One region of the Kitasatospora sp. NPDC092948 genome, then DNA from elsewhere that is predicted to be linked to it. Evidence: riboswitches for the same ligand, from Rfam matches in the RefSeq annotation. Region 1 holds a riboswitch; each other region holds the start of a gene.

Region 1 (4,568 bases):
GCAACCGCTCCGGGAGCACCACGTAGCCCAGCTCCGTCAGGGCTCGTTCCACGGTGGCCAGGTCGTCCACGTGCAGCGCGCCTTCGTCGACCGCCTCGGCGGTGTCGAGGAACTCACCGGGGTTCTCGGCCGCGACCACCGCCATGGATCCGAAGTTGCTCACCGAGACGACGATCTTCACCCCGAGCCTGGTGGCCGCCGCCGGCACGTCCGCCCTCGCGTGCAGACCGGCGTCCTGCACGTTCCTGTCCGCCCGGCACCGCGTGGCGAAGTCGCTGTCCAACCTGCTCACCAGGCGATCGAAGCGCGCCCGGGTCGCGGAGTTGTCGTAGCCGGGCGGGTACTCCGCCGAATCCGGGTCGTCGAGGCGATGGAGCAGGGCGATCAGCTCGGCGTCGGTGTGCGTCATCCGCCCATGGTGGCGGAGCGGGCAGCGGCCGGGGCGCCGCTCCGGGGGTCCGACCTCCGGAGCGGCGCAGCCGGTACGAGCGGGGCGGTCAGTCGGCCAGCGGGAGGTAGACCTTGTTGCCGCGGGCCGCGAACTCGGCGGACTTCTCGGCCATGCCGGCCTCCGCGGTGGCGTTCAAGTCGGCGCCGTGTTCGTCGCGGATCTGCCGGCTGATCTTCATCGAGCAGAACTTCGGGCCGCACATGGAGCAGAAGTGCGCGGTCTTGGCGGGTTCGGCGGGAAGGGTCTCGTCGTGGAAGGCGCGGGCCGTCTCCGGGTCCAGGGCCAGGTTGAACTGGTCCTCCCAGCGGAACTCGAAGCGGGCGTCGGAGAGTGCGTCGTCCCAGGCCTGGGCGCCGGGGTGGCCCTTGGCGAGGTCGGCGGCATGGGCGGCGATCTTGTAGGTGATGACGCCGGTCTTGACGTCGTCGCGGTCGGGCAGGCCCAGGTGTTCCTTGGGGGTGACGTAGCAGAGCATCGCGGTGCCCCACCAGGCGATCATCGCGGCGCCGATGCCGGAGGTGATGTGGTCGTAGCCGGGGGCGACGTCGGTGGTGAGCGGGCCGAGCGTGTAGAACGGGGCCTCGTCGCAGATCTCCTGCTGGAGCTCCATGTTCTCGCGGATCTTGTGCATCGGGACGTGCCCGGGGCCCTCGATCATCACCTGGACGTCCTTGGCCCGGGCGATCCGTCCGAGCTCGCCCAGGGTGGTGAGTTCGGCGAACTGCGCCTCGTCGTTGGCGTCGGCGATGGAGCCGGGCCGCAGGCCGTCGCCGAGCGAGAAGGTGACGTCGTAGGCGCGCAGCAGGTCGCAGAGTTCCTCGAAGTGGGTGTAGAGGAAGTTCTCCTGATGGTGCGCCAGGCACCAGGCGGCCATGATCGAGCCGCCGCGCGAGACGATGCCGGTCTTGCGGCGGGCGGTGAGCGGCACGTACCGCAGCAGCACGCCGGCGTGCACCGTCATGTAGTCGACGCCCTGCTCGCACTGCTCGAGGACGGTGTCCCGGTAGACCTCCCAACTCAGTTCCTCGGCGCGGCCGTCGACCTTCTCCAGGGCCTGGTAGAGCGGGACGGTGCCGATCGGGACGGGGGAGTTGCGCAGGATCCACTCGCGGGTGGTGTGGATGTTGCGGCCGGTGGAGAGGTCCATGACGGTGTCGGCGCCCCAGCGGGTGGCCCAGGTCATCTTCTCCACCTCCTCCTCGATGGAGGAGGTGACCGCGGAGTTGCCGATGTTGGCGTTGATCTTCACCAGGAAGTCGGTGCCGATGACGGCCGGTTCGCTCTCGGGGTGGTTGACGTTGACCGGGATGACGGCCCGTCCGCGCGCCACCTGCTCGCGCACGAACTCCGGCTCCAGGCCCTCCCTGAGCGCCACGAACTCCATCTCGGGAGTGATCAACCCGCGCTTGGCGTAGCCGAGTTGGGTGACGGCGACGCCGTCCCGGGCGCGCAGCGGGCGGCGCGGGCGGCCGGGGAAGACGGCGTCCAGGTTGCGCAGGTCGCCGCCGCGCGGCGCGGTGTGCTTGATCCCGTCGTCCTCGGGCCGGACCTCGCGGCCCTGGTACTCCTCGACGTCGCCGCGCTGCCGGATCCAGGCGTCGCGCAGCGCGGGCAGGCCGCGCCGGACGTCGGTGGGCAGGTCGGGGTCGGTGTACGGGCCGGAGGTGTCGTACAGCGGGACGGTGCGGCCGTCGGTCAGTTCGACCTCGCGGTAGGGAACCCGCAGGTCGGGGCGGCTGCCCTGGCGGTAGGCCTTGCGCCAGGCCGGGGTGGGGTAGCCCGCGGCGGACGGCCGGCGGGCAGACGTGTGCTCAGAAAACGCGGTCATCGGACCTTCAACTCCCTACGCCGGCATTACCCGGTCAGGTTCCTGCGGTCGGCGCAGCAGGTGGTACGCGGGCCCGCGTACCGTCAGCGCCCTCTCAGCCCGGTGCTCCGAGCTCCCGTTTCCGCGCAGGCGTCACCGCCTGCGTCCGCTCCTCACCGTAGGGCACCGGGCGGCGCCGGTCCAGGCCACCGAAACCGGCCACGGCCGGCGTCCGGTTTCAGTACGCTGCTGCGGAGGACAACTGTGCGATCTCGATCAGCGCCCCAATTCGCCGTCGCTGGAACAGTTTTAAGGGGAACACCACACCGTGCGCACGTCTCGCCTGCTGGCCGCCTCGGCCTTCCTCACCGCCTCCTTCCTGGCGCCGCTCGCGCTGGGCGCCACCACCGCCACCGCCTCGGTCAAGCCGTGCGACGCCGGCGAGTACGTCACCAAGGTGACCGCCTCCTGGCCCGGTTACGACCAGGGCGCCCAGCCCATCGTCCTGGGTGCTCCGGCGCTGGAGAGCGCCATCTCGTTCACCAACCCCGACAAGCTGGACGTGCCGCGGTACGCCGTCCGGTTCACCGTGAAGTCGGACGCGGGCGACGCCGTCAGCCCGTTCGACGTCCAGTACGAACTGCCGGGCAGCAACGCCTGGAAGCCCGTCGACCGCAGCGCCTGGACTCCCGCGGCCGACGGCCACTCCCTGCAGTTCGACGTTCCGACGTTCGCGCTCCCGAAGAACAGCACCGCCAAGCTCGGCCTGCGGATCGCCGCGCCGGGCGGCGGCAGCGGCGCGGGCCCGGGCGACTACCGGTTCGGGTGGTCCGGGGACTCCGGCTTCGTCGACAACGACTCGCAGACCTGGATCGAGGGCACGCCGAGCCCCTGGGTGAGCGCGAGCCCGGAGAACCCGGCCGGCACCTGCACCGTGTACCGCGGTGAAGGCGCCGGGCACGTCTCGGTGATCACGCCGCCGTCCCCGAGCCCGACGCCCACCCCGACCCCGACCCCGACGCCCAGCCGGACCACCGCGCAGGCCGCCCCGAAGCCGGAGTTGGCCGAGACCGGCGGCGGCACCAGCGCCCTGCCGCTGGCGCTGGGCGGCGGCGCGGCCCTGGTGGTCGGCGTCGGCATCCTGGTCGTGCTGCGCCGGCGGGGCGGCAGCCACCGCTGATCGACCGTCACGGCCCGTCCGGGAGAGCGCTCCCGGGCGGGCCGTCGCTGTTCACACCACCGCCCCCGAGGTGGAGAATCCTCATGTGATCGGACTGATGGGGCGGGTAACGGGGCGGATCGGCGCGGGCCTGGTCGGCGAGGTGATGGTGCACATCCCGGAGCGGCTGGGCACCGAGGCGTTCCTGGCGTACCGGGCCACCCCGGGCGAGGCGTTGGAACCGGGCGCGATGGTGGTCGTGGTCGAATATCAGCCACCGCGCACGGTGTACGTCGAACCGCTCTGATCGCCTGTCGGAGCGGTTCCGCTCACCCCGAGCGACCGTTTCGAGACAGTGCGAGTTCCCCCCGGCCGAACCCTTCCCTCGTGATCCGGAACGGCGGAGAATGCGGCTGCCACCGGATTTCCGCGCCAGATCTGCACAACCCAAGCGCAGCACGGGACCGGTGTGCTCTGAAGGGGGAGATTGCCGATGCTGATCGGCATCGCAGGAAGCGCCGTCGGAGGCGTCGTCTTTCTGATCGTTCTGTTCAAGCTGATGTGGCGGGTCGCCGAGCCGAACGAGGCGCTGGTGATCTCGGGTTCCAAGCACGGCGAGGGCCTCGGCTTCCGCGTGGTGACCGGGCGGGGGACCTTCGTGGTGCCCGGTGTCCAGGCGGTCCGCCGGCTGTCGCTGGACCTGAACGAGGCCGCGCTGGACGTGGAGTGTGTGACGTCGCAGGGAATTCCCGTGCACGTCAAGGGGGTTGTGATCTTCAAGGTGGGCGACGACCCGGCGTCCATCGCCAACGCCGCCCGCCGTTTCCTGGACCAGCAGAAGATGATGGGCCAGCGGGTGCACAACGTGTTCGCCGGCCACCTGCGGTCCATCGTCGGCGGGCTGACGGTCGAGGACATGATCCGCGACCGCGAGCGGCTCACCGGTGAGACCCGCTCCGCCTCGGGCATCGAGATGGAGAAGCTCGGTCTGATCATCGACTCGCTGCAGATCCAGGAGATCCTGGACCCGACCGGCTACATCACCAACCTGGCCGCGCCGCACGCCGCGGCCGTCCAGCGCGACGCCCGCATCGCCGCCGCCGAGGCGGACCGCCGGGCCACCGAGGCCGAGCAGGAGGCGTTCGCCCGCA
Region 2 (4,568 bases), 240 kb from region 1:
GCGCGGTCGAGACACTGGCCGGACCGTGCGGAACGGCCATGGCCGATGTGGTCGACCCGGCCTGAACTGGCACAGCTCGCGCCACCATCAACGCCACCCCCGGACCTCCTTCAGCTTCTGCCGAGGGATGGATGCCCGCCGTTAATGCATCGGAAACGGGCGTTCGACGATCCGATCGCGGCATTAACGGGATCCGGACGGCAGATGGGCAAAAGGTGAGGAGCGTCTCACGTTCTGTCCCGTCCGGGGGCTTGTCCGAATGGCCAACGGGAAATACCCCGTTCGGTATTTATGTCACGCCAATGGGGCCCGCGTGCCATCCGCCCGCACGGCCGCGCTCAGCGGCCCAACTGGGCCAGCACGTCCGCCGGACGGTTGGTGATCAGCGCCTCCACGCCCAGTTCCAGGCAGAGTTCGACGTCCTCGGGGCGGTCCACCGTCCACACGTGCACCCGGTGGCCGGCCCGGCGCAGCGCCCGGATCAGCTCCGGGTCGCGGCGCACCAGCGAGATGCCCGGGCCGGCGATCGACGCCCCGCCCGGCAGCGCCCGGGTGCGGCCCAGCAGCGGCACCGCGCGCTCCCACAGGTACACCCGGGGCACCGCCGGGGCGGCCTTGCGGACCCGGTGCAGAGCAAGCTCGGAGAAGCTCATCACCCGCACCGCGGACTCCTCCGGCGTGGCCGGCAGCAGACCGAACCGGCCCAGCATCCGCAGCAGTTCGGACTCCACCCGGCCCGCGTACCGCACCGGGTGCTTGGTCTCGATCGCCAGCTCCACCCGGCGCCCGCTGTCCGCGACCAGCTCCAGCAGCCGCTCCAGGGTCAGCACCGAACTGCGCTGCGGCTGCTCCGGGTGCTTCCACGACCCGAAGTCCAGCTCGGACAGCTGCGCCAGCGTCATCGTCGACACCACGCCCTGCCCGTCGGAGGTGCGGCTCACCGTACGGTCGTGCAGACACACCAACTGCCCGTCGGCGGTGACCCGGACGTCGCACTCCAGCCCGTCCGCGCCCTCCTCCAGCGCCCGGCGGTACGCCTCCTCGGTGTGCTCCGGGAGAGCCGCGGACGACCCTCGGTGGGCGATCACCTTGACCGCCGAGCGGTCGATCGGAGCGGGGAGCGGGGCCGAAGCGCTGTGCTGGGTGTTCACGTCAATCAGCCTACGCGGCGCCGGGCCACGGGCAGCTTCCGGGACGGCGACACCGAGGTGAACAGCCGGGGCCCGCCGTCGAACCCCGAGCGGCACGGGTTCGACGGCGGGCCCCGGACCTTGACCCGGCGTCAGCCCCTGCGGCGCTCCACGGCCGCCACCGCGCCGGTCGCCGCGGCCGCCACCAGGAACGAGAACAGCGAGGCCGAACTCCACGCCTGCGGGGTGAAGTGCACCGCCTCCTGCGCCTTCGTCCACAGGTCGGTCCACCAGCCGGCCACCGCCGTCGGCGCCAGGAACTGGTACACCGCGAAGCCCAGCACCCACGGCAGCAGCATCACCCAGCGCGCCGGGGCGTCCTGCGTCAGGTTCCAGCCGCGCCGGCCCGCGCCGAGGAAGTAGTCCACCGCCAGCACCGCGAACAGCGGCACGAACACCGACCCGATCAGGCCGAGGAAGGAGTAGTACGACTCGGTGAACTCCTTGATCCGCAGCGCCAGTACCGTCACCAGCACGCCGATGCCGCCGGTCAGCAGCCGCCGGTCCACCTTCGGCCACAGGTTGTGGATCGACATCGCCGTGGAGTACACGTTCGCGAACGACTGGTCCGCCTCGCGCAGCACCAGCACCAGCAGGAACGCCCAGCCCGCGGCCACGCCGGTGAACGAGCCGAGGATCCGGTCCGGGTCGCCGCCGGACTGCAGCAGCGCCACCACGCCCAGCACGTAGCACCACACCTGGGCCACCGTGTAGCCGGAGAACGTCCCCCAGAACGCGCCCGCCGAGGTGCGCGCGTGCCGGGTGTAGTCGGCGGCCAGCGGCACGAACGAGATCGACACCGCGATCACCGCGTCCGTCGCCGACAGGAAGCCGTCCCAGTTGCCCGCGCCCGGGTCCGGGAAGCCCTGCCGGGCGAACTGCACCGTGAAGTACACCATCGCCACACCGACCGCGACGGCCACGTACTTGCGCAGCACCGCGATCGCGCCCAGCGGCCAGATCGTCAGCACCGTCGTCAGCGCGCCCGCCAGCAACACGAACAGCCAGCGCCAGCCCTCGGTGCCGGCCACCGTCTGGGCGCCCCAGGCGATCACCGTCAGCTCGTACACGCCCCAGCCGACGCACTGCAGGATGTTCAGCACCGTCGGCACGTACGACAGCCGGGTGCCGAACAGGCCCCGCAGCACCGCCATCGCCGGGGCTCCCGTGCGCGCGCCCACCAGCGCGGCCACCGCCAGCATCGCGGTGCCGATCGCGGTACCCGCCACGATCGCCGTCACCGCCGCGGTGAACCCCAGCTCGTGGCCCTGCCGACCGAGCACCGTCGCGGCGCTGGTGAAGCCGATCAGGCTCACCCCGAGGTTGGCCCACAGCGCGAACAGCGCCCGGAAGTCCAGGGTGCGCGGCGGCGCCGTGTCGAGGGTCAGCGGGGCCTCGGCCCGCGCGGCCGTCTCAAGATCGGAAATTGGGGCAGACGGAACAGCCGTCATGGCCGATACTCCCTACGCCGGCATTACCCGGACAGGTTCGGCGGTCAGCGCCCCCTCGACCGGGTGGCGTCACCGCCATGCCCTACGGTCGAACCGGCGCACTCTCAGCCTGGCTGGCCCAAGCTCCCGCGACGTTCTTCGGTTTACAGGAGCGACAGGCTAGCCTCCGGGCTGAGGAACGCCAAGGCCGGGGGGATCGGCGTCCGCACCGCAGGACCCATGATGTGCATGTCAGTGAGGCCTAAGGCTTCTCATGATTTCTTCAGGGGCCCGCTTACGGTGTCCGAATCCGGCATAGGAAAAACTGTGCCCCGAGGTTGTGGCCGCGCCGCCCGCGCGACGGACCGCAGCCCAAGGTTCTGTCAGCGATGGAGGTCGTCCGTGAGCACCGAGCACGCGAGTGGTACCACCCCGCCGGAGAAGGCCCCCGAGGCCGCCGGCACCGAGGCGGCCTCCGCCGGCTCCGGGACGCCCGCGCCCGCTCCCGCCTACCTCGACGCGCCGCCGCCGGTGCTGCCGGACGCGCCGGCCGCCGACCGGACCATGCAGCTCGGGAAGGTGACCGACGCGCCGGTCGCGGACGGGACGATCCAGCTCGGGAAGGTGCCCGAGGCACCGGCCGCGCCGCCCGCCCCTTCGACGGATGCGCCGCCGCCGTTCCACAACCCGTACGGCAGCGTCGGCGAGCCGACCAGCCCCTACGCGCGGCCCGTCGCCGACGCGCCGACCGCCGTCGCCCCGGCCGTGCCGCCGCTCGCGGTCGCCCCGGCCGTGCCGCCGACCGCCCAGGACGCGCCGGGTGCGCCCGGTGCGCCCGGTGCGCCCGGCACCCCGGGGGCGCCCGGCGTTCCCGGCGAGCCGCAGCACCCGTTCGGGGCCGGCCACCCGGTGGGCGGCTGGGGTCACCCGTCCGGCGGTGCCGGCGGCTTCGGCGGGCCGGGTGAGCCGGGCTCGCCGTGGGCCACCCCGCAGCCCGCCCCGGGCGGCTCCGGCAAGGGCAAGCGCGGCGCGCTGGTCGCGCTGGTCGCGGCGGTCGCCCTGGTGGCCGGCCTGGTCGGCGGCGCGATCGGCGCGTCCGTCTCCGACAAGAACGGCAGCGGCGGCAGCGGCGCCAGCCACAGCAGCACCACCGTCACCGTCGGCAACACCCACCAGACCCTGGACCGGGCCCCCGAGTCCGTCGCCGGGATCGCCGCCAAGGCGCTGCCGTCCACCGTCACCATCAAGGCCTCCGGCTCCAGCGAGTCCGGCACCGGCACCGGGTTCGTCTTCGACACCGAGGGCCACATCCTGACCAACAACCACGTGGTCGCGCCCGCCGCCAACGGCGGCAAGCTCAGCGTCAAGTTCTCCGACGGCTCCTCCTACACCGCATCCGTGGTCGGCCGCGCCCAGGGCTACGACGTCGCGGTGATCCGCCTCGACAACCCGCCCAAGGACAAGCTCGTCCCGCTGCCGCTCGGCGACTCCGACAAGGTCGCCATCGGCGACGCCACCATCGCCATCGGCGCGCCCTACGGCCTCGAAGGCACCGTCACCACCGGCATCATCTCCGCCAAGGACCGCCCGGTGGCCTCCGGCGACGAGACCGGCGCGCAGAACTCGTACATGAACGCCCTGCAGACCGACGCCTCGATCAACCCCGGCAACTCCGGCGGCCCGCTGCTGGACGGCTCCGGCTCGGTCATCGGCATCAACTCGGCGATCCAGTCCAACACCAGCGGCAACGGCCGGGCCGGCTCCATCGGCCTCGGCTTCGCCATCCCGATCAACCAGGCCAAGTGGGTCGCCCAGACCCTGATCAAGGACGGCACCCCCGTCTACGCGATCCTCGGCGTCGTGCGCAACGACGACTACCGCGGCGACGGTGCCCAGATCGCCACCGGCCCCGTCCGCGACGCCCCCGCCGTCACCCCCGGCGGCCCCG
Region 3 (4,568 bases), on a different contig from region 1:
CCGGAACGAGCAGCGCCGTCCGGCGAACACGGGACATGGGATTCACGACTCCACTGAGACCACCGAGGCCCTCCGCGGTTCCCGGCCGAAACCCGCGGCAACGGCCCGCCCGGGCCAAGCCCGGGCGCACGGCCGACTGCCCGCGACCGCCCGAAGCCCGCCACAGGCGGCCCGTTCGGGCCTAGCGCAGGCGCGCGGCCAGCTGTGCCGCTGCTGCGCCCGGGTCCTCGGCGGCGGTGAGGGCGCGGACGACCACGACGCGGGTGGCGCCGGCGGACAGCACCTGGTCGAGGTTGTTCCGGTCGATGCCGCCGATCGCGAACCAGGGCCGGGTGGGGCCGGCGGCAGCCGCGTGGCGGACCAGGTCGAGGCCGGGGGCGGGCCGGCCGGGCTTGGTGGGGGTGGGCCAGACCGGGCCGGTGCAGAAGTAGTCCACGCCGGGTTCGGCGATCGCCGCGTCCACCTCGGCCCCGGTGTGGCAGGAGCGCCCGATCAGCACGTCCTCGCCGAGGATGGCCCGGGCCACCGCCACCGGCAGGTCGTCCTGCCCGAGGTGCAGCACGTCCGGGCGGGCGCCGTACGCGACGTCGGCGCGGTCGTTGACGGCCAGCAGCTTGCCGTGGCGCTTGGCCGCGTCCGCGAAGACCTCCAGGAACTCCAGTTCCTGGCGGGCCTCCAGGTTCTTGTCCCGGAGCTGGACGATGTCGACGCCGCCGGCCAGCACGGCGTCCAGGAAGTCCGCCAGGTCGCCCTGCTCGCGGCGGGCGTCGGTGCAGAGGTAGAGCTTCGCGTCGGCGAGCTGCCGACGGGCCGTCACCGGGTCCGTCACAGCGCCATGGCCTGGGCGCGACGCTTGACCTCGGTGCCACGGTTCTCGCGCAGGGCCTGGATCGGGCTGCCGGGCAGCGACGGGTCCTCGGTGAACATCCACTCCAGGATCTCCTGGTCGGAGAAGCCGCAGTCGCGGAGCACCGTGAGGGTGCCGACCAGGTGCTTGACCGGGCCGTCGTCCTCGATGAAGTCGGCGGGCACCTGGAGGGAGTTGTTCGCGCCGCGGCGGACGGCCAGCAGCTTGCGGCTGCGCACCATGTCGCGGACCTCGGTGATCACCACGCCCCACCGCTCGGAGATGTCGGGCAGGTACAGCCACGCGGGAACCAGGGCGTCAATCTTGGGATCAATAGTGCTCACGCCCCCAGCCTACCCACGCGCTACGCGGTCGCCGCCTTCAGCTGGACGGCCGGGTCGGCGGCGAGCTCCGGATCGAGCACCGTGCCGCGTTCGATCAGGCGGCGGCCCTGCGCCAGGTCGCGCGGCCGGTCCACGGCCAGCAGCGCCACCGGCGCGCCGTCGCGCAGCCACAGCACCGACCAGTCGCGCCCGGACGGGGAGCCGCGCCACAGCAGGTGGTCGGCCCCGGCGTGCCGGCCCGCGTACTGCACCATGCGGTCGAACTGCTCGGACCAGAAGTACGGGACGGGGTCGTAGGGCGCGTCCAGGGCGCCGAGCACGGAGGCGGCGACCGTGCCGCCGGAGTGCAGGGCGTGGTCCCAGTGCTGGACGGCCAGCCGGGCGCCGAACCGGGCGGACGGGTAGGAGACGCAGTCGCCGGCCGCCCAGACGCCGGGCAGCGCGGTGCGCAGCCGGTCGTCCACCGGGATCGTGCCGTCGGGTTCGAGGGCCAGCGGGCTGTCGGCGAGCCAGCCGGTGGCGGGGCGGGCACCGATGCCGACCACCACCTCGTCGGCGGGCAGGTGGGTGCCGTCGGCGAGCAGCACCCCGCCGTCGGCGGCCCCGGCGACGCCGACGCCGCAGTGCAGTTCGACGCCGGCGGCGGCGTACCACTGGGCCATCAGCGTGCCGAGTTCGGCGGGCAGCGCGCCGGCCAGCGGGGTGGCTGCGGCCTCGACGACGGTGACGTGGCAGCCGAGGGCGCGGGCGACGGTGGCGGTCTCGGCGCCGATCCAGCCGGCGCCGACCAGCACGACCCGCTTGCCGGGGGTGAGCGCGGCGCGCAGCGCGTGCGCGTCGTCGACGGTGCGCAGGGTGCGGGCGCCGGGCAGGCCGGGCAGCGTGCGGGGGTCGGCGCCGGTGGCGATCACCAGGGCGCTGTAGGGGAGTTCGCCGCGGTCGGTGTGCAGCACGCCGGCGTTCAGGCCGGTGGCGCGGCGGCCGGTGAGCAGTTCGACGCCGAGGTCGGTCCAGTCGATCTCGAAGGCGGTGGCGTCGGTCTTGCCGAGCAGCACGTCCTTGGAGAGCGGCGGCCGGTCGTACGGGAGGTGGAGTTCCTCGCCGACCAGGGTGATCGTGCCCTGCCAGCCGCCCTGCCGCAGGTTCAGCGCGGCCTGTGCGCCCGCCATGCCCGCCCCGACCACGACGACCCGGTCCGTTGCCCTCAGCTCAGCCACGGCGTCCACCCTAGCCGCCCGTACGCCCCTGTGGGAGCGGGTGGGCGCGGCGTTAAGGTGGGAGGGACGACCTTTCACGGGAGCCCGGCGCACCGGGCTGAGAGGCGGGCTGTGGCGGCCCGCGACCGTCCGAACCTGATCCGGGTCATTCCGGCGAAGGGAGAAGTAGCGCTGTGGCACATTCCGACGTGCTGGTGATCGGCGGAGGCATCATCGGCCTCGGCGTCGCCTGGCGTACCGCGCAGCGCGGGCTGAGCGTCGCGGTGGTGGACCCGTCGCCGGGCGGCGGCGCGGCGCAGGTCGCGGCGGGGATGCTCGCCCCGGTCACCGAACTCCAGTACGGCGAGGAGCCGTTGCTGCGCCTGGGGATGGCGTCGAACGACCGCTACGGCGCGTTCGCCGCCGAGCTGACCGAGCTGACGGGGCTGGACACCGGCTACCGCCGCACCGGCACCCTGGCCGTCGCGCTGGACTCCGACGACCGCGAGGAGCTGCGCGAACTGCACGCCTTCCACGGCCGGTTGGGCCTGGAGTCGCAGTGGCTGACCGGCCGGGAGTGCCGCCGGCTGGAGCCGATGCTCGCCCCCGGGGTGCGCGGCGGCCTGCACGTCGCCGAGGACCACCAGGTGGACGGCCGCCGACTGGCCGCGGCGCTGGTGGCGGCCTGCAAGCTGCTGGGCGTGGCCTTCCACCGCACCCAGGCCGCCGAGCTGCTCACCGACGGCGAACGGGCCGTCGGCGTGCGGCTGTTGACGGGCGAGCAGCTGACGGCCGGCCGGACGGTGCTGGCGGCCGGATCGCGCAGCCACCTGCTGCCGGGCCTGCCGGACGGGGTGCTGCCGGCGATCCGCCCGGTGAAGGGCCAGGTGCTGCGGCTGCGGATACCGCAGCTGTACGCGCCGTTCCTGTCCCGCAACGTGCGGGCCGTGGTGCGCGGGCAGCACCTGTACCTGGTGCCGCGCGCCGACGGCGAGCTGGTGGTCGGCGCGACCACCGAGGAGATGGGCCACGACACCACCGTCACCGCGGGCGGCGTGTACGAGCTGCTCCGGGACGCCCACGAACTCGTCCCCGGCATCACCGAGTTGCCGCTGGTGGAGACGGGCGCCGGGCTGCGGCCGGGCTCTCCCGACAATGCGCCGCTGCTCGGCCCGACCGCGCTGCCCGGCCTGGCCGCCGCCACCGGGCACCACCGCAACGGCGTGCTGCTCACCCCGGTCACCGCCGACCTGCTCGCCGACTACCTGGCCACCGGCGAACTCCCCCGGCTGGCCGCCGACTTCACCCCCGACCGCTTCCGCACCGAGGTGCCCGCATGAACACCGTCGCCCTGACCGTCAACGGCGAACCCCGCACGCTGCCCGAGGCCACCACCCTGGACGCGGTGGTCGCGGAGGTGTCCGCCGCCAACACCGGCGTCGCCGCCGCCGTCAACGAGGCCGTGGTGCCGCGCAGTTCGTGGCCGGCCACGGCGCTGCGGGCGGGCGACCGGGTGGAGATCCTCACCGCCGTGCAGGGAGGCTGACAGCCATGGCCGACGACCTGCTGACCATCGGCGACACCACCTTCGCCTCCCGCCTGATCATGGGCACCGGCGGCGCGCCCAGCCTGGACGTGCTGGAGCAGGCGCTGCGGGTCTCCGGCACCGAACTGACCACGGTGGCGATGCGCCGGGTCAACACCGCCACCCAGGGCTCGGTGCTGGAGGTGCTGGCCCGCAACGGCATCCGGATCCTGCCGAACACGGCCGGCTGCTACACCGCCGGCGAGGCCGTGCTGACCGCCCGGCTGGCCCGCGAGGCGCTCGGCACCGACTGGGTGAAGCTGGAGGTGATCGCCGACGAGCGCACCCTGCTGCCCGACCCGATCGAACTCCTGGACGCCGCCGAGACCTTGGTCGACGACGGCTTCACCGTGCTGCCGTACACGAACGACGACCCGGTGCTGGCCCGCAAGCTGGAGGACGTCGGCTGCGCGGCGATCATGCCGCTCGGCTCGCCGATCGGCTCCGGCCTGGGCATCCGCAACCCGCACAACTTCCAGCTGATCGTGGAGTCCGCGAACGTCCCGGTGGTGCTCGACGCGGGCGCCGGCACCGCCAGCGACGTCGCCCTCGCGATGGAACTCGGCTGCTCCGCCGTGATGCTGGCGTCCGCCGTC

Evidence for each region. Region 1 has a riboswitch for thiamine pyrophosphate ahead of thiC (phosphomethylpyrimidine synthase ThiC). Riboswitches for the same ligand answer to the same signal wherever they lie in the genome.
Region 2: it holds a riboswitch for thiamine pyrophosphate, as region 1 does, so the genes downstream of both, ACIQF6_RS08205 (purine-cytosine permease family protein) here and thiC (phosphomethylpyrimidine synthase ThiC) in region 1, are expected to answer to the same signal.
Region 3: it holds a riboswitch for thiamine pyrophosphate, as region 1 does, so the genes downstream of both, thiO (glycine oxidase ThiO) here and thiC (phosphomethylpyrimidine synthase ThiC) in region 1, are expected to answer to the same signal.

Annotation. Positions count from the first base shown of each region.
Region 1 is NZ_JBIVPU010000002.1:976,620-981,187, reverse strand. It holds gene ACIQF6_RS09335 (hypothetical protein) at 1-409, opposite strand, end outside; gene thiC (phosphomethylpyrimidine synthase ThiC) at 498-2,279, opposite strand; TPP riboswitch at 2,275-2,408, opposite strand; gene ACIQF6_RS09325 (hypothetical protein) at 2,587-3,438, shown strand; gene ACIQF6_RS09320 (hypothetical protein) at 3,524-3,724, shown strand; gene ACIQF6_RS09315 (flotillin family protein) at 3,911-4,568, shown strand, end outside.
Region 2 is NZ_JBIVPU010000002.1:734,423-738,990, reverse strand. It holds gene ACIQF6_RS08215 (ATP-binding protein) at 1-88, opposite strand, end outside; gene ACIQF6_RS08210 (glycerophosphodiester phosphodiesterase) at 339-1,151, opposite strand; gene ACIQF6_RS08205 (purine-cytosine permease family protein) at 1,283-2,641, opposite strand; TPP riboswitch at 2,633-2,780, opposite strand; gene ACIQF6_RS08200 (trypsin-like peptidase domain-containing protein) at 3,023-4,568, shown strand, end outside.
Region 3 is NZ_JBIVPU010000004.1:550,614-555,181, reverse strand. It holds gene ACIQF6_RS16155 (VanZ family protein) at 1-37, opposite strand, end outside; gene thiE (thiamine phosphate synthase) at 182-829, opposite strand; gene ACIQF6_RS16145 (Rv2175c family DNA-binding protein) at 826-1,191, opposite strand; gene ACIQF6_RS16140 (NAD(P)/FAD-dependent oxidoreductase) at 1,212-2,417, opposite strand; TPP riboswitch at 2,475-2,587, shown strand; gene thiO (glycine oxidase ThiO) at 2,582-3,727, shown strand; gene thiS (sulfur carrier protein ThiS) at 3,724-3,933, shown strand; gene ACIQF6_RS16125 (thiazole synthase) at 3,939-4,568, shown strand, end outside.